DNA from 2 places in the Arthrobacter sp. Ms25 genome. Region 2 is predicted to be linked to the other one. Evidence: predicted binding sites of a transcription regulator. Region 2 holds the regulator's gene; the other holds the start of a gene.

Region 1 (20,863 bases), on a different contig from region 2:
TCTTCCGTTTCCTTGCGGTTGAGCAGTTTGGCGCCGTACCACGGGCTGGTGGTTGCCGCCCGGCTGAAGCTGCCCAGTTCGGCGGCCCGGCGGAGCCGGCCGGTGAGTTCGGTGCGGTCGGTGATGCTGTCCAGGACGCTCCGCTTGAGCCGGACGGTGGTGGCCGGCGCAGGATTCATCGAGGTCAGCTCGGCCAGGGACTGCATCGCCTGGTAGGGCGAGCAGCCCCAGCGGCGGCGGACGTTATGCAGCGATTTGACGTGGTCGCGCAGCTGGTGGCGGTTTTCGAGCAGGACCTTGTGCAGGCTCTGCAGTTCCGGTGCCTGCGCCTTTTCGTTGCGCACGATGGCACGGACCAGCTGGTCCTTCAGCTGCTGCTGGGTCAGCCCGGCATTGACCTGCAGGATCAGGGAGCCGAGCTGCATCGCGTCCAGTTCGGAGACGAACTGGTTGAGCGTGCTGCGGCGTTCCGCCACTACCAGGACGGACTTGCCGGCGTTGGCCAGCGCCGCGACGGCGTTCAGCGCGGTCTGCGTCTGGCCGGTGCCGGCCGGCGCGGAGACCACCAGCGACTGGCCTGCATTGACCAGGTCCAGGACTTCCTGCTGCTGGCGGTCGGCGTCGAGGATGAGCAGTTCGTCCGCTGGGTCGCGCTCGTCCAGTGACGGCAGGTCCAGCGGCTCGGGCTCGGCGGGACCTGCTGACCCGTCCCGTGCAGCGTCAATCAGGGCACGGAGGATCGGGTGGGCGGGATCCAGGGCAGGATCCTCGCTGAGATCCGACAGATCGGCGAAGGTCGAGACCAGCAGCCGGTGTTCAATGTTGATGCCGCGGACGCTGCCGGTCACCGCACGGAGCTTCTCCAGCACCGGATGGGGATCGAAACGGGCGGTGCCGTACGCCAGGCGGGTGAGCGCCTCGACATCGATATCCAGGCCCTGCTCATTCTGCAGATGCCGGACCAGGGCCGGGTTAAGGGCCGCCTTCTCGGTCAGCTGCAGCTCGTAGTCGTCCTGCGAGGCGTGGACCGTCAGGGCGACGGGGGTCAGCAGCACCGGCGCGGTCAGGGACTCGGGCCGCAGTGCTTCATCGGAGGCGTAGCGCCAGGATGCCGTGCCCGCAGCCATGTAGCCGACGTCGATACCGCGGTCGGTGCCCAGCTCGTAGATTTTGGCGCGCAGCAGGCGCCCGGCCTTCATGGCGGCACCGTACTGGTCGGGATCGCGCAGGAGGGTGGACAGGCGGGTACGGCGGCCGGCCAGCAGCTGCGCCAGGCCGGAGGGATGCGCGTGCGTCAGGTCGATGCTGTTGGCTGCGGACGGCGTGAAATGGAGCAGTGTGTCCGTTCCGGCGTGCTGTCCCAATTGTCCCAGCCACGGCAGCAGGAAGTCCGAGGGATTCTCCCCGGTATTCTGCTCAGACACTAGTGCCCTCTTTTCTGCACTTCCGCGCGTTCTCGACCAAATTGGCATACCTTCAAAACTATCGCGTCGGAGCGGGTTTCCCGAACATAGCAACGCGGGGGGACGACACAGGGGACGGCCGCAACCGGCCGTCCCCTGTGTTCCTTACGCTATTCCCACTCGATTGTTCCCGGCGGCTTGGACGTGACGTCCAGCACCACGCGGTTGATTCCGTCCACTTCGTTCGTGATCCGGTTCGAAATGCGGGCCAGCAGGTCGTAGGGAAGCCGGGACCAGTCCGCGGTCATCGCGTCTTCGCTGGACACGGGCCGCAGCACGATCGGGTGCCCGTAGGTCCGGCCGTCACCCTGCACTCCGACGCTGCGCACATCCGCCAGGAGCACTACCGGCATCTGCCACACTTCGTCGTCGAGGCCTGCACTGGTCAGTTCAGCGCGGGCAATGGCGTCGGCACGGCGGAGCAGGTCGAGCCGCTCCTGCGTGACCTCGCCGACGATCCGGATACCCAGTCCGGGGCCGGGGAAGGGCTGCCGTCCGACGATCTCGGCAGGCAGTCCGAGCTCTGCGCCGACGGCACGGACCTCGTCCTTGAAGAGCGCCCGCAGGGGCTCCACGAGTTCGAACTTCATGTCTTCCGGAAGTCCGCCCACGTTATGGTGGCTCTTGATGTTGGCTGCGCCTTCACCGCCGCCGGATTCGACGACGTCCGGGTACAGTGTGCCCTGGACCAGGAAGCGGATGGGCTCGCCCTCGGCTTCGGCCTTGGCCATGATGGCCCGCTCGGCTTCTTCGAAGGCGCGGATGAATTCGCGGCCGATGATCTTGCGCTTGGTTTCCGGGTCGGAAACGCCGGCGAGGGCGGTCAGGAAGCGTTCCTGCTCGTTCGCGACGTAGAGGTTGACGCCGGTGGCGGCCACGAAGTCGCGTTCCACCTGCTCGGCTTCGCCTTCGCGGAGCAGCCCGTGGTCCACGAAGACACAGGTCAGCTGGTCTCCCACGGCGCGCTGCACCAGGGCGGCTGCGACGGCGGAGTCGACGCCGCCGGACAGGCCGCAGATCACGCGCGAGTTGCCGACCTGGGCACGGATGCGGGCAACCTGCTCTTCGACAATGTTGCCGGTGGTCCAGCTGCGTTCGAGCTTGGCTCCCTTGAAGAGGAAGTTCTCCAGCACGGCCTGGCCGTGGGCGGAGTGCTTGACCTCGGGGTGCCACTGCACGCCGTACAGGCCCTTTTCCTCGTTCGCAAAAGCGGCGACGGGTGCGCCGGCGGTGCTGGCCAGGACGTCGAAGCCTTCGGGTGCTTCCTGCACGCTGTCGCCGTGGCTCATCCAGGTGTTCTGCTCGTCGGGGGTGCCTTCGAGGATGGACCGGGCGCCGCCGACGACGCGTGCGTCGGTCGAGCCGTACTCGCGCAGCCCGGTCTTGGCGACCTTGCCGCCCATGGCCGCGGCCATCGCCTGGAAGCCGTAGCAGATACCGAAGACCGGAACGCCCGAGTCGAACAGGTCTGCATCGACTTTGGGTGCGCCTTCGGCGTACACGCTGGAGGGGCCGCCGGAGAGGATAATGGCAGCTGGGTTCTTCGCGAGCAGCTGCTCGGTGCTGTAGGTGTGGGGAACCACCTCGGAGTAGACGTCTGCTTCGCGCACCCGGCGGGCAATCAGCTGGGCGTACTGCGCTCCGTAGTCCACAACGAGGACGGGCCGCTCTTCAATGGGATCAGTCGCGGGATTAGTCACGTTTCAAGGATAGTCGGCCCGCCGCCGGCCGTGCACACCGGCCCGCGGCCGCCCGAAGTCCGGGCCGCCCCCGCTCCGCTCCCCTAGTAGCGTTTGGCCGCTTCAGGATGGGCTTCAAGCTCGGCCAGGACCTGCTGGTGGATCCGCCCTTCAACCACAAAGGAGAGGAACGGCACAACGCCGCCGAGGGCAATCAGGATGAACTTGGAGAACGGCCAGCGCATCAGCTGCCACAGCCGGAAATCCGAGAGCAGGTAGACCACGTACATCCAGCCGTGCAGGATGAGCACGCCGATGGAGAGGTTGATGCCCCCGACAATGATCTCGGTATCGAACCCGTACTTGGCGATCATCTCCACCACGAGGGCAAGCAGCAGGACGCCCGTGACGTAGGAAAAGACCTTGTAGAACTTCAGGGCAGAACGAATCTGGGCATGGGTACCGCCGAACCGGCGCTTCTTTTTCCTCGGTGCCTTGGCGGTGCTTGCGGATTCGCTCACTTGGTTACCTCGCTGCTGGGGTGTTCGTTGTCGGGTTCGGTTGCGTCAGGGAAATCCAGGTACTCGTCGTCGTCCTCGTACTCATCGTCCTCGAGGCTGCGCTGGTACTCGTCGGCCACCAGGCGCCACCACAGGAAGACGGAGAAGCCGGCGAAGACGATCCACTCGAGCGCGTAGAAGATGTTGAGCCAGTTGACCGGGGTCTCCTCGGGCTGGGCGTCAACCACCACGGTCTCCATGCTGCCCGGATCAACGGCGGCACCGTCCACGGTGATTTCCGTCGCCGTGACGAACGCCGAGTAGGCGGGCGCATCCCAGAGGTTGATCAGTTCCGCCGTGGAAAGTGCACTCACGCGGCCTTCCTTGGGCGTCGCGGGCAGCGGGGCCTCGGAAGGCAGCAGGCGCCCGACGACGGCGGCATCGCCCTCCGGCGCGGCCGTCACGTCCTCCGGGTCGGAGACCCAGCCGCGGACCACCGGAATGAATTCGCCCGAGGGGGCGCCGTCGACGGTGAAGGCGGTAACGGCCCAGTAGCCCAGCTCGCCGTCCTGGAGCCGCTGTTCCACGAGCACGGATTTCTCCGGGTCGAAGGAGCCGGAGAAGGAGACCATCTGGTCCGCTTCTGTCTCGTACATGGGCTTGCCCGGGGTGAAGGCCTCGGTCAGCGGCTGGACGTCCTCGGTGACCCGGGGCTCCCGGGATTCGTCGGTCTCGGCACTGGAGAACTGCCACTGGCTCAACAGCACAAACACTGTCGAGATGACGAGGGCAAAGAGCAGTCCGGCGATCCAGCGCGGCTGCAGGGCAGTTTTGAGCACGAGTTAACGGTACTTCGTCAAGCTGTAGAAAACCCAATGACGGGATGCGTCCGCGTCAGTGGTCGAAGAAGACCAGCGACGAATTGATCAGTTCGGAAATGACTTCGGCGTCGTTGGCGCGGCGCAGCGAATCGCGGAAGGCAGGCCGGAACAGGGACCGTGCCAGGGTGGCAAGGACTTCCAGGTGATGGGAGAAGGATGACGCGGGTGTGGCAACCAGCAGGACCACGGTGGCCGGCCCGTCCGCCGCACCGAAGTCCACGCTGTGCCCGTAGCGGGCAATGCCCACGGCAATGGAGGTTTCCTGCACATACTCGCTGCGCGCGTGGGGCAGGCCTATACCTCCGGGCAGCCCGGTGGCCATCTGGTGTTCCCGGGCCTGGACCTGCTCCAAAAACCTTTCCAGGTTGCTGATTCTTCCGGCACGGTAGAGCCGTTCCGCGAGCTGGCGTGCGGCGTCGTACCGGTCGGCTGCCTCCATGTCGAGGATCACCAGCCCGGGGTCGGTCAGTACCGCCCCGGCTTCGTTCAGGCTAAGTTCCCCGTCCCCGTGCGGCACCGGGGAATGCTGCACGGTCTGGTGTTCTTCGTTCAAGGAGTGTTCTTCATTCCATCCGTTAGGGCGCCCGCTAGATGCGCGGCGCGATGTCCTCGGCCGCCAGGCGGGCGGCGTCGGCGCTCTTGTCATCGGGCTGTTCCTGGCTGCGCCGTTCGGCATCGACCCGCGCCAGGTAGTGGGCAACTTCACTGTCTACCCGTTCCAAGTCCCAGCCCAGCAGCGGAGCCATCAGTTCGGCCACCACCGCTGCCGCCGAAACACCGCGGTCCCAGGACTCAATCGAAATCCGGGTCCGCCGGGCGAGGACGTCCTCGACGTGCCGGGCGCCTTCGTGCGTGGTGGCGTAGACAACTTCCGCGCGCAGGTAGTCGTCGGCGCCGGGCAGCGGTTCCGCCAGCGTCGGGTCCGCCTTGATGATCTCCAGCAGGTCCTCGGCCATGGACCCGTAGCGGTTGAGCAGGTGTTCCACCCGGACCACATGCACCCCGTATTCGTCGGCGGTCCGGTGCCGGCGGTTCCAGGCCGCCTTGTAGCCCACGGCCCCCAGCAGCGGGATGGTCTGGGTGCAGCTTTCGGGCACCTTCTCGTCCAGCGCCCTGGCCGCCTCGTCCACGGCGTCCTTGGCCATGACCCGGTAGGTGGTCCACTTGCCCCCGGCCACCACCACGAGCCCGGGTACCGGGTGGGCCACCACGTGTTCGCGCGAAAGCTTGGCCGTGGAATCGTTTTCCCCGGCCAGCAGCGGCCGCAGGCCGGCGTAGACCCCTTCGACGTCCTCCCGGGTCAGCGGCGTCTTCAGCACCAGGTTCACATGCTCGAGGATGTAGTCGATGTCCGCGGACGTGGCCGCCGGATGGGCCTTGTCCAGGTGCCAGTCCGTATCGGTGGTGCCGACAATCCAGTGCCTGCCCCACGGGATCACGAACAGCACGGATTTTTCCGTCCGCAGGATCATCCCGACCGTGGACTGGATCCGGTCCCGCGGCACCACCAGGTGGACGCCTTTGGAGGCGCGGACCTTCAGCTGCCCGCGTTCGGTGACCATCGCCTGGGTTTCATCGGTCCAGACGCCGGTTGCATTGACCACCTGGCTGGCGGCGATATCGAATTCGTCGCCGGTTTCCTGGTCCCGGACGCGGGCACCGACCACGCGTTCGCCCTCGCGCAGGAAGTCGACGACGGCGAGCCGGTTCACTACTGCGGCCCCGTAGTGCGAGGCGGTGCGGACCATGGTCGCGACGTACTTGGCATCATCCACCTGCCCGTCGTAGTACCGGATGGCGCCCACCATGGCGTCATCCTTCAGGCTCGGGGCCATGCGCAGCGTCTGCCGCCGGGTCAGGTGCTTCTGCATCGGCACGCCGCGGGAGTTTCCGGAGGTCATCCCCATCGTGTCGTACAGGAAGATACCGGCCCCCACGTACGGCCGTTCGATGAACCGCTTCGTCAGCGGGTACAGGAACGCCACCGGCTTCACCAGGTGCGGGGCGATCCGCTGCAGCAGCAGGCCGCGTTCCTTCAGGGCTTCCTGGACCAGCGCAAAATCCAGCATCTCCAGGTAGCGCAGGCCGCCGTGGATGAGCTTGGAGGAACGCGACGAGGTGCCCGACGCCCAGTCCCGGGCCTCCACCATGCCCACCTTCAGCCCGCGCGTCACGGCGTCCAGCGCGGCGCCGGCACCGACGACGCCGCCTCCGACAATCAGGATGTCCAGCTCGTTGCCCGGCGCGGTTGTGGCCCGAAGCCGGTCCATGGCCTCGATCCGGTACGCGGGGCTCAGGGCGTCTGCAGTCATGGTTCAGGTTCCTCTCTAGGGTCCTGCCGTAGCTGCGTCCACTCTAGGGGCTGCGCGCCGGTATTTACAGGCTGTACTGGTACGGCGAGACCAGCACTTCAATGCGCTGGAACGCCTTCAGGTCCGAGTAGCCGGTGGTGGCCATCGCCCGGCGCAGTGCACCCATGAGGTTGGAGGTGCCGTTGGTGTGGTGCGAGGGGCCCCACAGGACCTCCTTCAGCGGACCGACGGTGTCCAGCCGAACCCTGTCGCCGCGCGGCAGCTCGCTGTGATGTGCTTCCTGCCCCCAGTGCCAGCCGTGGCCCGGGGCCTCTTCGGCACGGGCCAGCGCGGATCCCAGCATGACTGCGTCGGCGCCCATGGCGAACGCCTTGATGATGTCGCCGCTGGTGCCCATGCCGCCGTCGGCAATCACGTGGACGTACCGGCCGCCGGACTCGTCCATGTAGTCCCGGCGCGCCTCGGCAATGTCGGAGATGGCGGTGGCCATGGGCGCGTGGATGCCCAGCGCCCGCCGGGTGGTGGTGGTCGCTCCCCCGCCGAAGCCGACGAGGACGCCGGCCGCGCCGGTGCGCATCAGGTGCAGGGCCGGGGTGTAGCCGGCGGCTCCGCCGACGATCACGGGGACGTCGAGTTCGTAGATGAACTGCTTCAGGTTCAGCGGTTCCACGGTCTTGGACACGTGTTCGGCCGAGACGGTGGTGCCGCGGATGACGAAGACGTCGACGCCGGCGGCGAGGACGGTCTTGTAGAACTCCTGGGTGCGCTGCGGGGTGAGTGAGCCTGCCACCGTGACGCCGGCGTCGCGCATTTCGGCCAGGCGGGAGCTGATCAGGTCCGCCTGGATCGGAGCGTTGTAGATTTCCTGCAGCCGGCGGGTGGCTTCGGGGCTGAAGTTCCGGCTGCTGAGGGCGGCGATTTCATCCAGCAGCGGCTCCGGATTCTCGTACCGGGTCCACAGGCCCTCGAGGTTCAGCACGCCGAGTCCGCCGAGCTTGCCCAGGGCAATCGCGGAGGCCGGGGACATCACCGAGTCCATCGGGGCACCGATGACCGGCATTTCGAACTGGTAGGCATCGATCTGCCAGTTGATGGACACATCCTGGGGGTCGCGGGTGCGCCGCGAGGGCACTATCGCCACATCGTCCAGGGAATAGGCTCTGCGCCCCTGCTTGCCACGGCCAATTTCTATCTCATTACTCACATCCCTAGGTTATCCCAGCAGACGGCTGCGGCCTTAAAGACGCCCGGCTTTAGGTCCGGCGGCTTCGCTGGGCTTTAACGCACAACGGCAGCCCGCTGCACATCGCAGGGGCTGCCGTTGCCAAGAAACCTAGCGGCGTCCGTAGTTCGGCGCCTCGGCCGTCATCATGATGTCGTGCGGATGGGATTCCTTCAGTCCGGCCGGAGTGATCCGGACAAACTTGCCCTTGGCCTTCAGCTCGGGGATGGTGCGCGCACCCGTGTAGAACATGGTCTGGCGCAGGCCGCCGACCAGCTGGTGCGCCACGGCGGAGAGCGGTCCGCGGTAGGGCACCTGGCCCTCGATGCCTTCCGGGATCAGCTTCTCGTCGCTGGGGACGTCGGCCTGGAAGTAGCGGTCCTTGGAGTAGGAGGTGTTCTTGCCCCGGGACTGCATGGCGCCCAGGGAACCCATGCCGCGGTAGGACTTGAACTGCTTGCCGTTGACGAAGACCAGCTCACCCGGGCTTTCCGCGGAGCCGGCCAGCAGGCCGCCCAGCATCACGGTGTCGGCGCCGGCGACGATGGCCTTGCCGATGTCGCCCGAGTACTGCAGTCCGCCGTCGGCGATCAGCGGAACGCCCGCCGGGATGGCCGCCTTGGAGGATTCGTAGATGGCCGTGATCTGCGGAACTCCGACGCCGGCAACTACGCGGGTGGTGCAGATGGAACCGGGTCCCACGCCGACCTTGATGGCGTCGGCACCGGCGTCAATGAGGGCCTGGGCCCCTTCGCGGGTGGCTGCCTGGCCGCCGATGATGTCCACGTGCGCGGCTGCCGGGTCCTTCTTGAGGCGGGCAATCATGTCCAGCACGCCCGCGCTGTGGCCGTTGGCGGTGTCCACCACCAGCAGGTCCACGCCGGCTTCGACCAAAGCCATGGCGCGTTCGTAGCCGTCGCCGAAGAAGCCGATGGCAGCACCGACCCGCAGGCGGCCCTCGTCGTCCTTGGTGGCCAGCGGGTACTGCTCGGCCTTGTCGAAGTCCTTGACCGTGATGAGTCCCTGCAGCTTGCCGGCGTCGTCCACCAGCGGCAGCTTCTCGATCCGGTTCTTACCCAGCAGCTCCATGGTCTCTTCGGCGCTGATGCCCACCCGGCCGGTGATGAGCGGCATGCGGGTCATGACCTCTTCGACCTTGCGGTTGGGGTATTCGGCACGCGGTATGAAGCGGGTGTCGCGGTTGGTGACAATGCCCAGCAGGGTGTTTTCGGTATCGACCACCGGCAGGCCCGACACGCGGAAATGCGCGCAGAGGTCGTCGAGTTCCTGCAGGGTGGCACCCGGGGAAATCGTCACCGGATTGGTGATCATGCCGGATTCGCTGCGCTTGACCCGGTCCACGTGTTCCGCCTGGTCGGCGATGGACAGGTTGCGGTGGATTACGCCGAGGCCGCCCTGGCGCGCCATGGCAATGGCCATGCGGGATTCGGTGACGGTGTCCATGGCGGCGGAAAGCAGCGGGGTCTGGACCGTGATGCGCTTGGAGAGGCGCGAGCTGGTGTCCGCCTCGGAGGGAATGACATCCGTGGGGCCGGGCAGCAGGAGGACGTCGTCGTAGGTCAGGCCGACGAAGCCGAACGGATCATGTTCTGGGTACTGCTGACTCAAAGCTGCGCCTCTTTCGGGGATGAGAGGAAGGAAAAGGCCCGATGTAGCCTGTACCCATCGTAAAACGAAAGCCCGCCCGCCCCTATTCCGCCCCGAAGGTCTCCGGCGCATGTGAGGGTTGACACGCCGAGGGCCCCGCCGCCGGAAGCATACTTCCGGCGGCGGGGCCCCTTATTCAGCGCAGTGGGCGCGGAGCGGCGGCTACCTAGTGCTGGTGACCGTGGTCGTCATCCTCTTCGGCCGGCTTGTCCACGACGAGCGCTTCGGTGGTGAGCACCAGCGAAGCGATCGAGGCGGCGTTGCGCAGGGCCGAGCGGGTGACCTTGACCGGGTCGATGATGCCGGCGGCAATGAGGTCTTCATACTCGCCGGTGGCGGCGTTGAAGCCGTTGTTGACTTCCAGCTCACCGACCTTGGCGACGACGACCATACCCTCGGAGCCGGCGTTCTCGGCGATCCAGCGCAGCGGCTGGGCCAGGGCGCGGCGCACCAGGGAAACGGCGGTGGCGGCGTCGCCTTCCAGCTTCGTCACCTCCGGGTCCGTGTCCAGGGCGCGGGCGGCGTGGACCAGTGCGGAACCGCCGCCGGCCACGATGCCCTCTTCGAGAGCGGCGCGGGTGGAGGACACGGCATCTTCGATGCGGTGCTTCTTTTCCTTCAGCTCCACCTCGGTGGCTGCGCCGACGCGGATGACGCCGATGCCGCCGGAGAGCTTGGCCAGGCGTTCCTGGAGCTTCTCGCGGTCCCAGTCCGAATCCGTGCGCTCGATCTCCGCACGGATCTGGGCCACGCGGTCGGCAACGTCGGCTTCGGAACCGGCACCGTCAACAATGGTGGTGTTGTCCTTGGTGACGGTGATCCGGCGGGCCGAGCCCAGGACCTCCAGGCCAACCTGGTCCAGCTTCAGGCCCAGATCGGGGCTGACCACCTGTGCGCCGGTGAGGGTCGCGATGTCCTGCATCATGGCCTTGCGGCGGTCGCCGAAGCCCGGAGCCTTGACGGCAACCACGTTCAGGGTGCCGCGGATCTTGTTGACCACCAGGGTGGACAGGGCTTCGCCGTCGACGTCTTCGGCAATGATGAACAGCGGCTTGGAGGCCTGCAGCGCCTTTTCCAGCAGCGGCAGGAACTCGGCCACCGAGGAGATCTTGCCGGAGTTGATCAGGATCAGCGCGTCTTCGAGGACGGCTTCCTGGCGCTCCGGATCCGTGACGAAGTAGGGCGAGAGGTAGCCCTTGTCGAACTGCATGCCTTCGGTGATGGCCAGTTCGGTCTGCGTGGAGGAGGACTCCTCGATGGTGATCACGCCGTCCTTGCCGACGGTGTCGAAGGCCTGCGCCAGCAGTTCACCGATCTCGGTGCTCTGGGCGGAGATGGCGGCAACGTGGGCCACCTGGTTGCCTTCAACGTCCTTGGCATTTTCCAGCAGGCGCCTGGCAACGGCGTCAACAGACACCTCGATGCCGCGCTTGAGCTGCCCGGGAGCGGCGCCGGCAGCAACGTTGCGCAGGCCTTCCTTGACCAGGGCCTGGGCCAGGACGGTTGCCGTAGTGGTGCCGTCACCGGCAACATCGTTGGTCTTGGTGGCAACTTCCTTGGCCAGCTGTGCGCCAAGGTTCTCGTACGGGTCATCGAGCTCGACTTCGCGGGCAATCGTGACGCCGTCGTTGGTGATGGTGGGAGCGCCCCAGGTCTTGGCCAGGACGACGTTGCGGCCGCGCGGGCCGAGGGTCACCTTGACCGTGTTGGCGAGCTTATCGACGCCGGCTTCCAGCGATCGACGGGCGGAGTCATTGAACTCCAACTGCTTTGCCATGTGTGTGTCCTTTCCGACAACTACATCTGCACCTACATCAGAAAACCCCGGCCAGGATGTGGCCGGGGTTTTCTCGGGGAACTACTTAACGACGACGGCCAGCACGTCGCGGGCGGACAGCACCAGGTATTCCTGGCCGCCGTGCTTGACTTCGGTTCCGCCGTACTTGGAGTAAATGACTACGTCGCCTTCGGCAACGTCAACCGGGATGCGGTTGCCGTTGTCATCAACGCGGCCGGGTCCAACTGCAACTACTTCACCCTCCTGGGGCTTTTCCTTTGCAGTGTCCGGGATAACGAGACCGGAAGCAGTGGTCTGCTCGGCTTCGAGCGGGCGGACAACAATACGATCCTCAAGGGGCTTAATAGAGACCGACACTCGGGCTCTCCTTTGCGTAGTTTCTAACGGAATGGGGCCGTTGGTCTGGCGCTGGCCGTCGTCGCGGTGCCGGTTCGCGCTTTCCCTTCGGGAGTTAGCACCCTCACGTTCGGAGTGCTAACTCAGACTTTATGCAACGGTTAGCACTCGGTCAAGGTGAGTGCCAGTGTCCTCAGCGGCCGGCAGTCCGTCAGCCCGCCTGCACGGCCCGAAGATGACGGCGGAATTTGCTTAGGCTCCCCTAACCGGGATAGTTTTCATCTGCGCGCGCATTAGAAAACATTTCTGTGACCTATTCCGAATAGGCGCAACGACTCTCACCGGAGCCCCCATGATCATTAAGTCCCGCCTGCTGGCCGGAACCGCCCTTGTGTCCCTCCTCGCGCTCAGCGCCTGCTCCACCGATGCAGCAGAAGCCGACGTCGAAGCGGCACAGGAATCGACCGTCACGGTCGAGCACGCCCAGGGCAGCACCGAGGTTCCGGTCAACCCCGAGACCGTCTACACCTTCGACCTCGGCGCCCTGGACACGATGGATGCCCTCGACATTGATGTCGACGGCGTGCCCGCTGCAAACTTCCCGGAAAGCCTCTCCCAGTACGGTGCAGAGGACATCACCAAGATCGGCAGCATGAAGGAACCCGACTTCGAGGCGATCAATGCCGGCGCACCGGACCTGATCATCATTTCCGGCCGGGTTGCCGATTCCTATGACGAGCTGAGCGAGATTGCGCCGACCATCGACCTGAGCGTCGACAACGCCGATGCCTGGAACTCCTTCAAGGAAAACACCACGACCCTCGGCTCGATCTTCCAGAAGGAAGACCTGGTGAAGGACAAGCTGGCCGCCCTCGAAGGCAAGGTGGAGGACACCAAGGAGCTCGCCGCCGACGCCGGCAAGGGCCTGATTGTGATGACGAGCGGCGGGGAAATGAGCGCCTACGGGCCGGGCTCCCGCTTCGGTATCATCCACGACATCCTCGGTGTCGAACCTGCGGCGGAAGTCCAGGGCGAGGGCAAGCACGGAGAAAAGGCCTCCTTTAACTACATCGCGGACACCAACCCGGACCACCTGTTCGTGATTGACCGCGACGTGGCCGTCGGCACCTCCGGTGAAGCCGCCTCCGCCGTGCTGGACAACGAACTGGTGAAGAGCACCAAGGCCGCGCAGAACGGCAACATCACCATGCTGGACTCCGCCAGCTGGTACCTGGTCGGGTACGGCCTGAACAACGTGGACACCATGGTCAACACCATCCACGACGCCCTCTAACCGCACCTCTGCGCTTCGCGGTCCGGCACCTGGCGTGCCGGACCGCGGAGGAACTGGATACCGATCTATGACCGCCCCCGCCGCGCCGGCGAAAAACCCGGCTCCCGCGTCCGCCGCCGCTCCCCCGGAACGGCGGCGCTTTCTGCGTTCCACCACCGGACTTGCCCTGGGGGCCGGCGCCGTTGTCCTGTTGGCGGCCGTGAGCCTGTTCGTCGGAGTCGGCGACCTTTCGCTGTCCTCGCTGCTGGCCGGGGACCCCACCACCCGCATGCTGTTCTGGGTCAGCCAGCTCCCCCGCACGCTCAGCATCATCCTCGCAGGAATGGCCCTGAGCGTGGCCGGCCTGATCATGCAGCTGATGGCGCGGAACAAGTTCGTGGAGCCCTCCACCGTCGGTACGGTGGAATCGGCGCAGCTGGGCATCCTGGCGGTGACCGTGCTGCTGCCCGGCGCCTCGATGTTTATGAAGATGTCGACGGCGTCCGTCTTCGCCGCCGCCGGCACCGCGCTTTTCCTGCTGGTGCTGCGCCGGATCCCGCTGCGCAACACCCTGATCGTTCCCCTGGTGGGCATCATGCTCGGCGGCGTCATTTCCGCCGTCACCACCTTTTTTGCCTACCGCACCGACCTGCTGCAGACCCTGAACAGCTGGATGGTCGGCGACTTTTCCGGCGTCCTGCGCGGCCGCTACGAACTGCTCTGGATCGTGGGTGCCCTGACCCTCATCGGCTACCTGGCCGCAGACCGGTTCACGGTCGCCGGCATGGGGGCCCACTTCACCACCAACCTCGGCCTGAACTACAACCGGGTCATGGCGCTCGGACTGGTCATTGTCTCGCTGATCAGCGCCGTGGTGGTGGTCAGTGTCGGCTCCATCCCCTTCCTCGGCCTCATCGTGCCCAACCTGGTGTCCCTGCTGATCGGTGACAATGTCCGCCGGGCAGTGCCCTGGGTTGCCGTCTTCGGCGCGGGCTTCGTCCTGCTCTGCGACATCATCGGGCGCACCATCCGCTACCCCTACGAAATCCCGGTCGGCGTAGTGGTCTCCGCCGTAGGCAGCGTCATCTTCCTGTACCTTCTCCTACGCAAGCGCGGTTCCCATGCCTGAGACGTCCGCCAGCGCACTGCCGGCAGCACTTACGGAACACCGCCGGCGTCCCGTCCGCTCCGTTCCGGCGAAGTTCTGGATCATCACGCTCGGCATCGTCGCCGCTGCCCTGATTGCGGTCTTCATGACCATCGAGCTGCGCGGCAACCTCGGGTACGCCCTGCCCCGCCGGGCAATCAAGGTGGGGTCGATGATCCTGGTTGCCTACGCCGTCGGGGTGTCGACCGTCCTGTTCCAGACCGTCACCGCCAACCGCATCCTCACGCCGTCGATCATGGGCTTCGACGCCCTCTATGTGCTGATCCAAACCGTCCTGGTGTTCGCCTTGGGCGGCGGCGCCCTGCTGTCGCTGGGAGCACCGGTCCGCTTCTGCCTTGAAGTGCTGCTAATGGTCGGGTTCTCGTTCCTGCTCTACCGCTGGCTGTTTACCGGCGGCGGGAAATCGCTGCACCTGATGCTGCTGGTCGGCATTGTCTTCGGCACCATGTTCCGCGGCTTTTCCTCGCTGCTGCAGGTGCTCATCGACCCCAGCGAATTCATCATCCTGCAGGACCTGTTCTTCGCCAGCTTCAACAATGTCGACGCCGCCCTGCTGGGGTACTCCGCCGTCGCCGTCGCAATCGTCAGTTCCCTGGCCTGGCGGATGCGCCACTCCTTCGATGTCCTGGCATTGGGCCGCGATACCGCCGTGAACCTCGGGGTGGACCACAAGCGGGCAGTGACGCTCACGCTGATCATCTGTTCGGTGCTCGTCGCGGTGTCCACTGCACTGGTGGGACCGGTGACCTTCTTCGGGCTGCTCGTGGCTTCGCTGGCCTATCAGCTGTGTGCCAACTTCCGCCATGCCGCGGTGCTGCCCATTGCCGTGCTGCTGGGAATCATCGCCCTGGTGGGCGGCCAGCTGGTGCTGGAGCGGATCTTCGATTTCGACACCGCGCTAAGCATCGTCATTGAATTCGTGGGCGGCATCGTGTTCCTCGTCCTGCTCCTGCGGGGAAAGGTGAAATGACCGTCCTCCCCGTGCACCGCTCGAAAGGCCCCGCATCATGATCTCCGTCAACGGCGTTACCAAACGCTACTCCTCCACGGTTGTAGTGGACGGGGTGAGCTGTGAGATCAAGGAAGGCGGCATCACCTCGATCATCGGACCCAACGGTGCCGGCAAGTCGACCCTGCTGTCCATGATCAGCCGCCTGCTCCCCATGGACTCCGGGTCGGCCTCCGTGGACGGGCTCGACGTCGTTGCCGCCCCCGGACGCGACCTTGCCCGGAAAATGGCCATTCTGCGCCAGGACAATTCCCTCACCGTCCGCCTGACGGTAAGGGACCTGGTCGGCTTCGGCCGGTACCCGCACAACGGCGGCCGCCCCGGCCCCGCGGACAAAATCCACATCGACCAGGCAATGGCCTACCTGGACCTGGCCGATCTGGCCGACAGGTTCGTGGACGAGCTCTCCGGCGGCCAGCGGCAGCGGGCGTTCATTGCCATGGTGCTCGCGCAGGATACCGACTATCTGCTGCTCGATGAGCCGCTGAATAACCTGGACATGAAGCACTCCGTGGAAATGATGCGGCTGCTGCGCCGGCTTACCGACGACTTCGGGAAGACCGTGGTCCTGGTCATCCACGACATCAACTTTGCCTCCTGCTATTCCGACGACATCATCGCCATGTGCAACGGCCGGCTGATCCACCAGGGGCCGCCGTCGGACATCATGCGTCCGGAGGTCCTGAAGGACATTTACGACATCGATATCCGCATCGAGGAAATCGACGGCAACCGGATCGGCGTCTACTTCGCCTGAGCCGCCGTTCCCGGCTGCCCCGTAAGAACGGCCATTTTGCTCCGGGCCCATTGCGCCCCGCCGGGGGCTGCTCCTACGTTGAAAGACCCCACTTATCCGGTCTTCACGGAAGGACCCGCCATGGAGTCCAAGCTGCGCGTCGCTGTCCGGTTCGACTTGGAAACACGGCAGGCACGCCTTGTGGTGCGCGGACGGGTCACGGCAGAAAACAGCGGTGTGCTGTATGTGCTGGCGCGGCGGGCCAATGCCGCCCTCCCCGGCCTGGACGTGGTCCTGGACCTGCAGAAGGCCAGCGTGGCCGGGGACGTCCTGGCGGGCCTGGTACGGAGCTCGGAAACGGGGTCCCTGCCGGTGCTGACGGGACGCCCGGTCCGGGAACCGTTTTCGCCCGGCCAGCTGCGCGTCCTGGCTCCGGCGGCCTAAAGCCCGCCGGCAGCAGCCAGGCGGGCCACAGCCTCCGTCAATACCTCCGGAGAGCAGGCGAAGTTCAGCCGTACGTATCCGGCGCCCTGGGGCCCGAACCTCAGGCCCGGTTCCAATGCCACCCGTGCCCGGTCCAGGGCTGCCGCCGCGGGATCGTCTCCCCAGCCCAGGGCGCGGAAATCCAGCCAGGCCAGGTACCCTGCCGACGGCGGACGGTAGGTCACGCCGGGCAGCCGGTCCGCCAGGAGCTCTCCCAGCAGTTGCCGGTTGGCGCTGAGGGACTCCATCACTCCGGCGAGCCAGGGGCCGCCGTCGTTGTAGGCCGCCGCCGTGGCATGCAGGCCGAGGATGCTCGTCCGCGCCGACACCTCCTCGGGCATGGACCCCAGCATCAGCCGGGTGCGCTCGCTTTGCGCCACCATCACGGCGCACTTGGTGCCGGCGATATTCCACCCCTTGCTCGCGGCGGTAACGCAGAGGCCGTAGTCGCGCGCATTCCCGGACACGGTCAGGTACGGGGTGAACTCCCCCGGCTCATAGGTCAGCGGGGCATGGATCTCGTCACTGATCACGGCCACGCCGTACTGTGCCGAGAGGTCTGCGAGCGCCCGGAGGGTGTCGGCTGAATGGACCAGCCCCAAGGGGTTGTGCGGGTTGCACAGCAGCAGGGCATCCGCGCCGCGGGCAAATGCCCGTTCCAGTCCCGCCAGGTCCAGTTCCCAACCCCCGCTGCCGGACAGCAGCGGCACCGGGACCACGGAGGCATCGGCTTCCAGGGGAAGTTCGAAGAACGGCGGATAGACCGGCGGCGTGATGACCACGCTGCCGTCCACGGGTACGGCCTGCCGCAGGCACTCCACAATCGCCACGCTCACGTCCGTGGTGCTCCGCACGTCCTCCGGATCAACCTCCCAGCCCCAGGTCCTGGCCGCGAAGCCGGCCAAGGCCTCCGCCACGGGTTCCGGCCCGGCAATGTACCCGGTGTCCGAGGCCAGTACCCGCCCGATGATGGCCTGCTGCACCGGCCCGGCCAGCGGATAATCCATTTCGGCCACGAACAGCGGCAGCACATCGGCGGGATAGGTCTGCCATTTGTAGCTGGTCCGGGCCCGCAGCGCTGCCAGCGGCTCGGCGGCGATCTTCGTCATGCCGCCCAACCTACAGCTAACGTGCCTGCAGGCAGAACAACTAGGCTGGAGGGCATGCCCGATACTTCCCTTGCCCATGTTCTGACCCCCGAGGGATGGCAGCTGCTGAACTCGCTCCCCCCGTATCTCGAATCCGAGTCCCTGAAGCTGAACACGGATCTACGCAAGGCCGGGCATGCCCCCGAGCTGGTCGCCGCCGTCCTCACCCAGGCGAAGCTGCGGATGAAGGCGCGGGGCAAGTTCGGCCCGTTCGCCGAGCACATGGTCTTCACCGCCCCCGGGCTGGAGCAGGCCACCCGGCTGAACGTGGCCGCCCTGCACGCGCGGCGCTACCAGGAGGCCGGACTGGAGAAGGTGGCGGACCTCGGCTGCGGGATCGGCGCCGATTCCCTCGCCCTGGCCACCCTGGACCGGCAGGTGACCGCCGTCGAACTGGATGAGATCACTGCCGCAGCCGCCACCATCAACCTCATGCCCTGGCCGGAGGCGACGGTGGTCCAGGGCCGGGCCGAGGACTTCGACCTGGCCGGGTTCGACGGCGTGTGGCTGGATCCGGCGCGCCGGACCACGTCGACGTCGGGCACCACCCGCATCTTCGATCCGGAGGCCTTCTCCCCTCCCCTGTCCTTCGTGCAGTCCCTGGCAGATGCCGGCCTGCCCGTCGGGGTGAAAATGGGCCCGGGCATCCCGCATGAGGCGCTGCCGGCGGACTGCGAAGTGCAGTGGGTTTCCGTGGACGGCGACGTCACCGAGGCGACCCTGTGGTTCAATGCGCTGCGCCGGGACGGCGTGCGGCGCGCCGCGCTGGTGATCGGTGCCGGCGGTGCAGCGGAACTCACCTCCCCGGTGGATTACGACGCCGGCACCCAGGACGTGGCCACGGGACCTGCGGAGGGTTACCTGTATGAACCGGACGGTGCCCTGATCCGGGCCGGCCTGGTGGCCGACGTCGCGGCCACCCTGGACGGGCACCTCCTGGATCCGCACATCGCGTACATCTGCGCCCCGGAACTGCGCGAAACCCCGTTTGCCCGGGCCTACCGGATCCTCGAGGTACGCCCCTACAACATCAGGGCGTTGAAGGCCTGGGTCCGGGAGAAGCGCATCGGTGTCCTGGACATCAAGAAGCGCGGCATGTCCGTGACGCCGGAGGAGGTCCGCAAGGCCTTGCTCACCGGCTCGGGGAAAGGCCCGAACAAGGCGACGCTGGTCCTCACCCGGATCGGTGAGGACCGCGTGGCCCTGGTGGTGGAACCGGTTCCGGCCTAGGACGCCCGGGAGAACTCGCTGGCTTCGCGGACCTGCTCCGGGGTCGGGCGTACCCCTGTGTAGAGCACGAACTGTTCCTCCGCCTGGATGGCAATGACTTCGGCGCCGGTGATCACCGGTTTCCCGGCGGCGCGGGCGGAGGTGATCAGCGGGGTTTCCGCGGGCAGCGCGACGACGTCGAACACTACCTTGGCAGCGGCTACGGCGCTGTCTCCGAAGGACTGCACGTCTTCGTCCGCCCCGGACATCCCCAGCGGGGTGACATTGATGAGCAGGTCCGCCGTGGACGTGCGGGGCTCCGCCTGCCAGGCGAAGTCGTACTGGTCGGCGAGCGCACGCCCGGCGGCTTCGTTCCGGGCAACCACCGTGACGTCGGAGAACCCCGCGTCCCGCAGGGCTGCGGCCACGGCCTTGGCCATGCCGCCGGAGCCGCGCAGCAGCACCGAGTGCGTGGCCGGGACCCGGTGGTCCCGCAGCAGCCGGGCGATGGCCAGGTAATCGGTGTTGTAGGCGGTGAGCACGCCGTCGTCGTTGACGATCGTGTTCACGGAATCGATGGCCTTCGCGGACGGGTCCATCCGGTCCACGAGGGCAATCACGTCTTCCTTGTACGGCATCGACACCGCACAGCCGCGGATGGGCAGGCCGCGCACCCCGGCAATGGCCTGCGCCAGGTCCGCCGGGGCAAAGGCTTTGTAGACGTAGTTCAGCCCCAGCTGGTCATACAGGTAGTTGTGGAAGCGCGTACCGATGTTGCTGGGCCGCGCGGCCAGGGAAATGCACAGGGTCATGTCTTTGTTCAGGATCGGCATCTACCCATTATGTCCGTGCGGGAGAACGGCCCCCGGTTTCGCAGCGGGCGCGGTGGCCGGGGCCCGGCCACCGCGCCTGCGGCTATAGGATTGGTACGGTTCTCAACGCAATAGATGCGGGTCCGGGTACTTCAGTCGCAGCGCATACAGCAGGAGACAGTTTGGAAATCGAGTTCGCCAAGTCGGCCCAGTCAACCTTGGGAGTCGAGTGGGAACTGGCCCTTGTGGACGGCACCACCGGAGACCTGGTCTCCGTGGCGGACGAGGTGCTGCGCGGCGTGAACATCAACGACCCCGCGCTCCATGTCGACGACGAGCACCCGCACATCAAGCAGGAACTGCTGGAGAACACCGTTGAACTGGTGACCGGCGTCTGCAGCACGGTGGCGGAGGCCAAAGCGGATCTTTCCCGCTCCCTCGCTGCGGTCCGGCGGGTGACCGATCCGATGGGCGTGGAACTGTTCTGCGCCGGGTCGCACCCGTTCAGCACCCCGCGTTCGCAGCCGGTCACGGACAAGGAACGCTACGCCAAGCTCATCGACCGGACGCAGTGGTGGGGCCAGCAGATGCTCATCTACGGGGTGCATGTCCATGTGGGGCTGGACAGCCGGGACAAGGTCCTGCCCGTCCTGGACGGACTGGTGAACTACTTCCCGCATTTCCAGGCATTGTCGGCTTCCTCCCCCTACTGGTCCGGCGAGGACACCGGCTACGCCTCCCAGCGTGCCCTGATGTTCCAGCAGCTTCCCACCGCGGGGCTGCCGTTCCAGTTCGGTTCCTGGACCGAGTACGAGTCCTATGTGGAGGACATGTTCACCACCGGGGTCATCGATTCGATCAGTGAAATCCGCTGGGACATCCGTCCCGTCCCCGGACTGGGCACCATCGAGATGCGGGTCTGCGACGGGCTGGCCGATATCCAGGACGTAGGCGCCATTGCCGCCCTGACCCAGTGCCTGGTACACGAGTTCTCCTCGATCATTGACGCCGGCGGCACCATCCCCACCATGCCGCCGTGGCACGTGCAGGAAAACAAGTGGCGGGCGGCCCGGTACGGGCTGGACGCCATCGTGATCCTTGATGCCGAGGGCAACGAGAAGCTGGTCACCGACCACCTGCTCGAAGACGTCCTGCCCCGGCTGGCG
Region 2 (9,327 bases):
GTCGCCGCGCGAACGGATCCAGATGATGTCCACCCGGGCCAGCCATGAATTGCTGGAAATCGGCGTCAGCTCCCCGGAACCCACCCCGTCCAAGGGCCTGGGTGTCGGCGAGGTGGGTTACCTCATCACGGGCGTGAAGGATGTCCGGCTGTCCAAGGTGGGCGATACCGTCACCAACCAGGCCAAGCCGGCCTCCGAGTCGCTGCCCGGCTACGCCGATCCCAAACCCATGGTGTTCTCCGGGTTGTACCCGATCGACGGCGCCGACTACCCGGTGCTGCGGGATGCGCTGGAAAAGCTGATGCTCAATGACGCCGCGCTGGTGTACGAACCCGAAACATCCGCCGCGCTGGGCTTCGGCTTCCGCGTGGGCTTCCTGGGCCTGCTGCACCTGGAAATCACCCGTGAACGCCTCGAGCGTGAGTACAACCTGGACCTGATCTCCACGGCCCCCAACGTGGAGTACGAGGTGACGCTCGAGGACAAGAGCGTGGTCACGGTGACCAACCCCAGCGAATACCCCGAGGGCAAGATCAAAGAGGTCCGCGAGCCGATGGTCTCGGCCACGATCCTGGCACCGAGCGAATTCGTCGGCGCCATCATGGAGCTGTGCCAGTCCCGCCGCGGCGTCCTGGGCGGCATGGACTACCTCTCCGAGGACCGGGTGGAAATCCGGTACCGCCTGCCCCTGGCCGAGATCGTGTTCGACTTCTTTGACGTCCTCAAATCCAAGACCCGCGGCTATGCCTCGCTGGACTGGAAGGCCGACGGCGAACAGGTCGCCGACCTGGTCAAGGTGGACATCCTGCTCCAGGGCGAACAGGTGGATGCCTTCAGCTCGATTACCCACAAGGACAAGGCCTACTCCTACGGTGTGATGATGACCGGCAAGCTGCGCGAACTCATTCCGCGCCAGCAGTTCGAGGTCCCCATCCAGGCCGCCATCGGCTCGCGCATCATTGCCCGCGAATCCATCCGCGCCATCCGCAAGGACGTGCTTGCCAAGTGCTACGGCGGCGACATCAGCCGTAAGCGCAAGCTGCTCGAAAAGCAGAAGGAAGGCAAGAAGCGCATGAAGATGGTAGGCCGCGTGGAAGTTCCGCAGGAAGCCTTCGTAGCCGCGCTTTCCTCTGACGAATCCAAGGACAAATCCAAGAAGTGACACCCAGCGCCTTACCCCTCGGAGACCCGGCACCCGCCGACGGACTCCTGCCCGCACAGGCTGCGGACGGTGCAGCGGACCGGAATTTCGGACTGTACGTCCACATTCCGTTCTGCTCGGTCCGCTGCGGCTACTGCGATTTCAACACCTATACCGCCACTGAACTCGGCGGCGGTGCCTCGCAGGACGCGTACGGGGGAACGGCCGCCCGGGAAGTCGTGTTCGCAGCCGACGCCCTTCGGCGCTCGGGCCTGCCGGAACGCCGCATGGGCACGGTTTTCTTCGGCGGCGGCACTCCCACGCTGCTGCCGGCCGAGGACCTTGCGCTGATCCTGCGCACCGCCGTCGACCAGTGGGGCCTGGCTCCCGGTGCGGAAGTCACCACCGAAGCGAATCCGGATTCGGTCACCCCGGAGTCCCTGCAGCTGCTGGCCGACGCCGGCTTCACCCGCGTGTCTTTCGGCATGCAGTCCGCCGTCCCGCACGTGCTGGCGGTGCTGGACCGCACGCACACGCCGTCGCGCGTTCCGCAGGCCGTGCAGTGGGCGCGCGACGCCGGACTGCACGTCTCCGTAGACCTGATCTACGGGACGCCGGGCGAGTCCATGGCGGACTGGAAGCGTTCGCTGGAAGAAGCCCTGAGCTACGAACCGGACCATATCTCCGCGTACGCGCTCATCATCGAAGAAGGCACCAAGCTTGCCGCCCGGATGCGGCGCGGCGAAGTGCCGCCCATCGATGACGACGACCATGCGGATAAGTACGTGCTGGCGGACGAGATGATGAGCGCAGCCGGGCTGAACTGGTACGAGGTCAGCAACTGGGCCCGCACCCCGGAGGACCAGTGCCGGCACAACCTGGCTTACTGGCGCAGCGATGACTGGTGGGGCATCGGCCCGGGAGCCCACTCCCATGCCGGCGGGGTGCGCTGGTGGAACGCCAAGCATCCCACCGCCTACGCCCAGCGCATCGCCGCGGGGGAGTCACCCGCCGTCGGCCGGGAGACGCTCGACGCCGACACGCGCTACATGGAAGACATCATGCTGCGTACCCGCCTGGCCGAGGGCCTGGCCCTGGACCGGCTGCGCGAATCCGGGCGGCTGGCCGTTGCCGGACTGATGGCTGACGGGCTCGTGGATCCGCGGGCGGCGCTGACCGGAAAGGTCCTCCTCACGCCGAAGGGCAGGCTGTTGGCCGATGCCGTGGTCCGGCGGCTGCTGCCGGACTGACCTGTGTCCCGGCCGGCTACTTGATGCGGCGCAGGTTCAGCGGGTAGCGGTACGGGCGTCCGCGGTTGCATTCAATGCCCGCAATCACTGAGGACACCGTCACATAGACCCAGATCAGAGCATTAAGGACGGCGAAGAACCCGCCGACCTCGGGGATGAAGGACAGTGCCCAGACGATGAGGGCCACAATGCTGGGCGGAAGCGTGAAGTTCAGGGCTTCCTTGGATTCCTGGGCAGTGAAGGGACCCCGGTCGCGGAAGACCAGGTAAATGATCAGCGACGGTACAAAGGCAAGGATCCCGCCGAAGTGCGCCAAGGTTGCCCATTGCCGGTCCTCTGATGCCGTCAGCGGCAGCGCATTGGCCGGTGCGCCCTGGTAGACCGGACGCTGCGCTGCGCCTGAATCTTCCGGCCGGGTCTGGTGGTTCTGGCGTGTGTTGGACACGGCGTTAGTTCCTTTTTGTTCATGGTGACACAGGGTCGGTCCGCTACTACGTATTCCCTAAGCGTACTGGTTCAGGCACTTCCGTACGGAAATGCCACAGCCGGTGCGGTGTAGATCTCACCCGGGAACGGTCAGGAAATCGATGACTTCCTCCACCCGTCCGAGCAGCGACGGTTCCAGGTCCGCGTAACTGTTCACCTGTCCCAAGAGCTTCTTCCAGCCCATGGCGACGTCGGTATGGTCGCGGTGCGGCCAGCCCAGCCCCTGCAGGATGCCGGTCTTCCAGTCCAGGTGCCGGGGAACCACGGGCCAGGCGCTGCGCCCGATCACGGACGGCTTGATTGCCTGCCAGACATCGACGTACGGGTGCCCGACAATGAGGACATTGCCCGCTGCCCCGGGAGACGTCATTGCCTCCGCCGCGATCCGGGATTCCTTGGAGCCCGGCACCAGGTGGTCCACCAGGATCCCCAGCCGCCGCCCCGGGCCCGGCGCGAACTCCCGGACAGCGGAATAAAGATCGTCAACGCCGTGGAGGGGCTCGACGACGATTCCCTCCACGCGCAGGTCATCGCCCCACACTTTTTCCACCAGTTCGGCATCGTGCTTGCCCTCAACCCAGATCCTGCTGGCGCGGGCGGTGCGGGCGCGCTGGTTCGCCACCCGGACAGAGCCCGACGCAGTCCGGGCCGGGCCCGTCTTCGCCGCGGCCGCCGCTGCGGGGACCACTTCCACCGGCTCGCCCTCCAGCAGGAAGCCGAAACCGAGTTCGAAGGACTTCGTCTTGCCGCGGCGGTCCTCCAGCACCATTAGATGCAGCCCGCCGGATTTCTCCACGCGCACCACAGCGCCCACCCAGCCCGAGGCAACATCCTCCAGGACCAGGCCTGTGTCGGCACCGACTTTGCGCAGGGCCGTCCGGGCAGGGGCGGTGATGTCCTGCGGACCCCAGGAAAAGCTGGACACGAAGTTGCCTCACTAACGGTTCTGATCAGGTGGAAACCGCAGCGGGCCGCGGGTTCCTCAATGCTAGCAACGCTGCTGTTCCGTATTAGACTTAGCACTTGAACATTGTGAGTGCTAAACGTCCGGCGCTCAGCCCGCCGATCAACAGGGAGGGAAACCATGAGTGAGCCACGCCGACTCGAGGTCCTCCGCGCCATTGTTGAGGACTACGTCCATTCCCGTGAGCCCGTAGGATCCAAGGCGCTCGTGGAACGCCACCACCTGGGCGTTTCCTCAGCGACCATCCGCAACGACATGGCTGCCCTCGAGGAAGAAGGGCTCATTACGGCCCCGCATACCTCGGCCGGCCGCATCCCCACCGACAAAGGCTACCGCCTGTTCGTCGACCGTATTTCCGATGTGAAGCCGCTCTCGGCTCCGGAGCGCCGTGCCATCTCCTCCCTGCTGGAGGAAGCGGATGACCTCGACGACGTCATGGACCGCACGGTCCGGCTGCTGTCCCAGCTGACCAACCAGGTGGCCGTAGTGCAGTACCCGCACTTGGGCAATGCCAAGGTGCGGCACATTGAATTCGTACTGCTGGCGCCGGCGCAGGTGCTGGTGGTCCTGATTTCGACCACGGGACGGGTGGAACAGCGGGTCATTGCCGTACCCCATCCGGTCACGGAGCCCGACCTGATGGACCTGCGCCAGCACTTCCTGTCCGTGCTGGCGGGAACGCCCCTGAGCAGCATCACCGGCCAGCTGGCCAATGCCCTGGCTTCCCTGCCGGCGGAGCGCCGCCGCGTGGGCAGTGCGCTGGGCCACTGCCTGGAGCAGTTGGCCGGCATTAACCGCGAGGACCGCCTCGTCATGGCCGGCACCGCCAATCTGGCCCGCTCCACTGTAGACTTCCCGCTGACCATCGGTCCGATACTTGAAGCACTCGAGGAGCAGGTGGTGATGCTGCGGCTGCTGTCGGAAATGGAGCAGGATGCCCGCGGGGTTGCCGTTCGGATCGGACGGGAGAATCCGCACGGCGGCTTGTCCGAAGCGTCGGTGGTGGCGACGGGTTACGGTCCCGATGCCACGGCGAAGGTCGGCATTCTCGGTCCCACCCGGATGGACTATCCCACCACCATGGCAGCAGTACGGGCCGTGGCCAGGTACCTGTCCCGAATACTGAACAACTAGCCCGGTCCCCAGCAGCTGCGGACCGACCGCCGGGGCTCCCGGCGGAACTCCAAACTCCGCCTTCAAACTCTGAAGGCACGCAATACAGGAAAGCGATGTGCACGAGTGAGCGATCACTACCAGGTTCTGGGCGTCGGACGAGACGCCACCGGTGAAGAAATCAAGAAGGCGTACCGGAAGCTTGCCCGCAAGCTGCATCCCGACGTCAACAACGCTCCCGGTGCCTCCGACGAGTTCAAAGCGGTCACGCACGCCTACGAGGTGCTTTCCGATCCCGAAAAGCGGCGGATCTACGACACCACGGGCAATGAAAACGGTAACGACAACGGCTTCGGCGGCGGCGGCTTCGGCGCCCAGGGGTTCGGTTTCCAGGACATCTTCGACACCTTCTTCGGCGGCGCCGCGCCCGGCGGCGGACGCGGACCGGCATCACGCAGCCGCCGCGGCCAGGACGCGCTGATCAATGTCCGGATCGACCTCAAGGACGCCGTCTTCGGCACCAACAAGAAGATCGACGTCGACACCGCCGTCGTCTGCCCCACCTGCGACGGCTCCTGCTGCCAGCCGGGCACCTCGCCGCGTACCTGCGACATCTGCCACGGCACCGGCCAGGTGCAGCGGGCCGTCCGGTCCATCCTGGGCCAGGTCATGACCTCCGCACCCTGCGGAACCTGCAACGGCTTCGGCACCGTGATCCCCGATCCCTGCCACGAGTGCTCCGGAGAAGGCCGGGTCCGCAACCGCCGGACCCTGACCATCAAGGTCCCGGCCGGCGTCGCCACCGGCACCCGGATCCAGCTCGGCGGGCAGGGCGAAGCCGGTCTTGCCGGCGGACCTGCCGGCGATCTCTACGTTGAGATCCGGGTCAACAATGACCCGACGTTCCTGCGTGAGGGCGATGACCTGCACGCAACACTGACGGTACCCATGACTGCTGCCGCGCTCGGCACGACCGTAGCCTTGGAGACCTTCGACGGAGAACGGGAGATCACGGTCAAGCCGGGCACCCAGTCCGGCGAGGTATCCGTTCTGAACGGCCTCGGCGTCACCCACCTGCGCGGCCACGGCCGCGGCGACCTCCGGGTGCATCTGCATGTGGAAACGCCTCAGAAGCTGGACTCCGAGCAGGAAGAACTGCTCCGGCGGCTGGCAAAGTTGCGCGGCGAGGAATACAGCGAGGGACGCCTCAACAGCTCCGGCACAGGTGTGTTCGCCAAGCTTCGGGACCGTCTGGGCAACCTCTGAGATGACCAACCCGATTTTCTTCGGTGACCCGGCACGGGTGGCAGCGGCCGGCGCCGGAGACATTTTCCGCCTTGAGGGATCCGAGGCCCGGCACGCCGTCTCCGTCAAGCGCCTCGGCGTCGGCGAAAGCGTTGACGTGGTCGACGGCGCCGGGCGCCGGCTTACCGGAACGGTGACCGAAACCGGTGCCTCGGTCCTTGAGCTGCGGGTGGAGAACGTCCTGGAGGAACCGGCAGCGTCCGAACGGTTTGTCCTGGTGCAGGCGCTGGCCAAGGGGGACCGGGACGAGCAGGCGGTCGAGGCAGCTACGGAGCTGGGTGTGGATGCCGTCATCCCGTGGCAGTCCGACCGAAGCATTGTCCGCTGGCGTGCGGAGAAGGCGGCCAAGGGACAGGCAAAATGGCAGGCACTGACCCTTGCCGCAGCAAAGCAGTCCCGGCGCTCCCGCATCCCGGTGGTGGAACCGGCCCTGGACAGCCGCGCCCTTCCGGGGCGGCTGGCGGACCTGGACCTGGTCCTGGTCCTGCACGAGGAAGCCGACATGCCCCTGGCCGAGGCTGTGCGGGACCTCGACGGGCGCGGTCCGGGCGAGGCGGCCGCAACCGTTGCGGTGGTTGTAGGGCCCGAAGGCGGCATCAGTCCCGCCGAACTGGACGCCCTGCGCAGTACGGGGGCGGTGGCCGTGCGGCTGGGACCGCACGTCCTGCGTTCCTCGACTGCCGGACCCTCGGCGCTGGCGGTACTGAACCAGCTGCTCGGCCGCTGGTAGGAAGCGGCCCGGGCTATTGGTCCCGGGTCCGGGACGAATCGCTGACGGTGATGCGTTTGGAGTCTCCCGCCGCTTCCTGCCCGACGTAGTAGACCCGGAGATTGTATTCGCCGGGGGCGAGGGAGGCGGTGACTGTGAACTCACCGGTCCCGCCCGGGGCTTCACCCAGCTCCAGGGTGCCGGAGGCGGTGGCAACAGCGGACGGCCTGCCGTCCACTATGGGTTCGGCGCGCCAGTGCAGTTCTGCCGGCTGCGCCACCGCGGTGCCGCTGATCAGGACGTCGGTGCCTTTGACCTGCGACTCCTGCGGGTCAATCACCCAGATCGGGGCCACCAGTGCCGGATCCCGGCTGATCGGTTCCTCCAGCGGAACGTGGCCGAAGGCAGTGTAACCTTCCTTGCCGTCCACGAGGATCATCACGCTGCTTTGCTGCCCCACGCTGGTCAAACCCGCGTTGGCAGCTGCGGCGGTGGCGGTGTACACCAGCTGCTGCACCGCCCGGTAGGCCATCCCTGCATCGAGGGATCCCTTGAACGCGTCCGAGGAAATGTCCACCGTGATGACGTTCTTACTGGAAATCGACGCCGTCACGCTCCGTGCCGAGTGCCACGGGGTGAAGTAGTCCTGGTCCAGCGGGCTGCCCGCGGTCATGGCGAGCACTGCTTCCCCGATGGGGTCGCCGGTGTTCTCCGAGGTAAGGAATTCCCGGTACAGGCTCACGGTTGAGTTGTTCAGTCCCAGCCAGTACACGGGCATGAGGGTCCCGACCGGACTCTCCTCCGCCGGCGGGGAAATGGTCATGGGGGCCGCCCCGGCAGTCCCGGCGCTCTGGAAGGACGAAGGCATGGTGATGGTGGGATTCTCGGCGACAACGCCGCATCCGCCCATGGCCAGCGCGGCCGCAGCCAGCAGTGATACGGCGGGGACGCTGCGCCGCCGGAGCCCGCGGGGGCAGGACGGACCGTGGTTGGTTCCGGTGTCCATCTATCCTCCTGGGGCCGAATGCGAAAAGGTACGCCATCAACCTTTACACACGGTTTCGGGCCCTTCGGTGCTCAGGGAGGGGTTCCGCCCGGACTGAAACACGATTGAGACATCACCGTTGCTGGCCCGAGATAAAACCGAAGCTGCTCCGCCCCCTGCGGAGTCCATCAAGTAAGATTTACGTAGCGGACAGGCGTGCCGGGACCCGCGCAGGATCGCAGCCGGGCACCGCTGCCGAAACTGCGCCGCCGGAACTACGGGAAATATTCGCCTGTATGCGGGCGTTGACGTAGCGGAACGGTGCCGGTACCTCCACCAGGCGATAACCACCCGGCTTGACCAGAAAACAGACTCTCTAAGGGGCGATGAAAGGCCTGAAAAGGCCGTCTATATGACCGAATCTTCAATGGAAATCGGCACCATACGGCTGGATAACCAGACAATAGTCTTTGACTCCACGGAACACATGGTCCAGTCGCTGGGGGCCAATGACGAGGCGCTCAGGATCATTGAGACGGCAAATCCCGAGGTAAGCCTGATGGTGCGCGGAAACGAACTGTCCGTTTCCGGTCCGGCTGCGGAAGTGGAGCAGACCGTACGCCTGGTCAATGAGGTGCGCGTGCTGGCACGCAATTCCACCCGGGTGACACCGCAGGTCCTCGAACAGCTGATCAGCATGCTCAAGGACCAGAGCACGCACCGCCCGGCCGACGTCCTGACCCAGAACATCCTTTCCACGCGTGGTAAGACCATCCGGCCCAAGACCCTGAACCAGAAGAACTACGTCGACGCGATCGACCGCAACACGGTGGTCTTCGGCATCGGGCCCGCCGGTACCGGCAAGACGTACCTGGCCATGGCAAAGGCGGTCCAGGCGCTTCAGCAGAAGGAAGTCAACCGGATCATCCTCACCCGTCCCGCCGTCGAAGCGGGGGAGCGGCTGGGGTTCCTTCCCGGCACGCTGAGCGACAAGATCGATCCGTACCTGCGTCCGCTCTATGACGCCCTCCACGACATGATGGATCCCGAGTCGATTCCGCGCCTGATGGCTGCGGGCACCATCGAGGTGGCCCCGCTGGCCTACATGCGCGGCCGGACCCTCAATGACGCGTTCATCATCCTCGACGAGGCCCAGAACACCACGCCCGAACAGATGAAAATGTTCCTGACCCGCCTCGGCTTCGGCTCGAAGATGGTTGTCACCGGCGACGTCACCCAGGTGGACCTCCCGGGCGGCACCGCATCCGGCCTGCGCATTGTCCACGACATCCTGGGCGGGATCGACGACGTCGCGTTCTCCGAACTGCAGGCCGTGGACGTAGTGCGGCACCGCCTGGTCAGTGACATTGTCAC

Evidence for each region. Region 2 encodes HrcA, which represses chaperone genes, less so after heat shock. Its sites were predicted from a motif close to TTNGCACTCGNNNNNNNCGAGTGCNAA; they were not measured.
Region 1: the regulator HrcA is predicted to act here: its motif matches at 12,021-12,047, upstream of groES (co-chaperone GroES).

Annotation. Positions count from the first base shown of each region.
Region 1 is NZ_JBNHFP010000004.1:260,027-280,889, reverse strand. It holds gene AC5RT8_RS12870 (AAA family ATPase) at 1-1,424, opposite strand, end outside; gene guaA (glutamine-hydrolyzing GMP synthase) at 1,574-3,163, opposite strand; gene AC5RT8_RS12860 (DUF3817 domain-containing protein) at 3,247-3,663, opposite strand; gene AC5RT8_RS12855 (SURF1 family protein) at 3,660-4,481, opposite strand; gene AC5RT8_RS12850 (PTS sugar transporter subunit IIA) at 4,537-5,013, opposite strand; gene AC5RT8_RS12845 (glycerol-3-phosphate dehydrogenase/oxidase) at 5,111-6,835, opposite strand; gene AC5RT8_RS12840 (GuaB3 family IMP dehydrogenase-related protein) at 6,900-8,039, opposite strand; gene guaB (IMP dehydrogenase) at 8,169-9,686, opposite strand; gene groL (chaperonin GroEL) at 9,892-11,502, opposite strand; gene groES (co-chaperone GroES) at 11,584-11,880, opposite strand; gene AC5RT8_RS12820 (siderophore ABC transporter substrate-binding protein) at 12,212-13,153, shown strand; gene AC5RT8_RS12815 (ABC transporter permease) at 13,221-14,261, shown strand; gene AC5RT8_RS12810 (iron chelate uptake ABC transporter family permease subunit) at 14,254-15,270, shown strand; gene AC5RT8_RS12805 (iron ABC transporter ATP-binding protein) at 15,308-16,066, shown strand; gene AC5RT8_RS12800 (hypothetical protein) at 16,187-16,489, shown strand; gene AC5RT8_RS12795 (MalY/PatB family protein) at 16,486-17,637, opposite strand; gene AC5RT8_RS12790 (class I SAM-dependent methyltransferase) at 17,692-18,906, shown strand; gene AC5RT8_RS12785 (shikimate 5-dehydrogenase) at 18,903-19,718, opposite strand; gene AC5RT8_RS12780 (glutamate--cysteine ligase) at 19,880-20,863, shown strand, end outside.
Region 2 is NZ_JBNHFP010000001.1:631,109-640,435, reverse strand. It holds gene lepA (translation elongation factor 4) at 1-1,162, shown strand, start outside; gene hemW (radical SAM family heme chaperone HemW) at 1,159-2,391, shown strand; gene AC5RT8_RS02960 (DUF4870 domain-containing protein) at 2,408-2,836, opposite strand; gene AC5RT8_RS02955 (DUF3097 family protein) at 2,954-3,802, opposite strand; gene hrcA (heat-inducible transcriptional repressor HrcA) at 3,962-4,975, shown strand; gene dnaJ (molecular chaperone DnaJ) at 5,081-6,220, shown strand; gene AC5RT8_RS02940 (16S rRNA (uracil(1498)-N(3))-methyltransferase) at 6,222-6,989, shown strand; gene AC5RT8_RS02935 (GerMN domain-containing protein) at 7,003-7,974, opposite strand; gene AC5RT8_RS02930 (PhoH family protein) at 8,381-9,327, shown strand, end outside.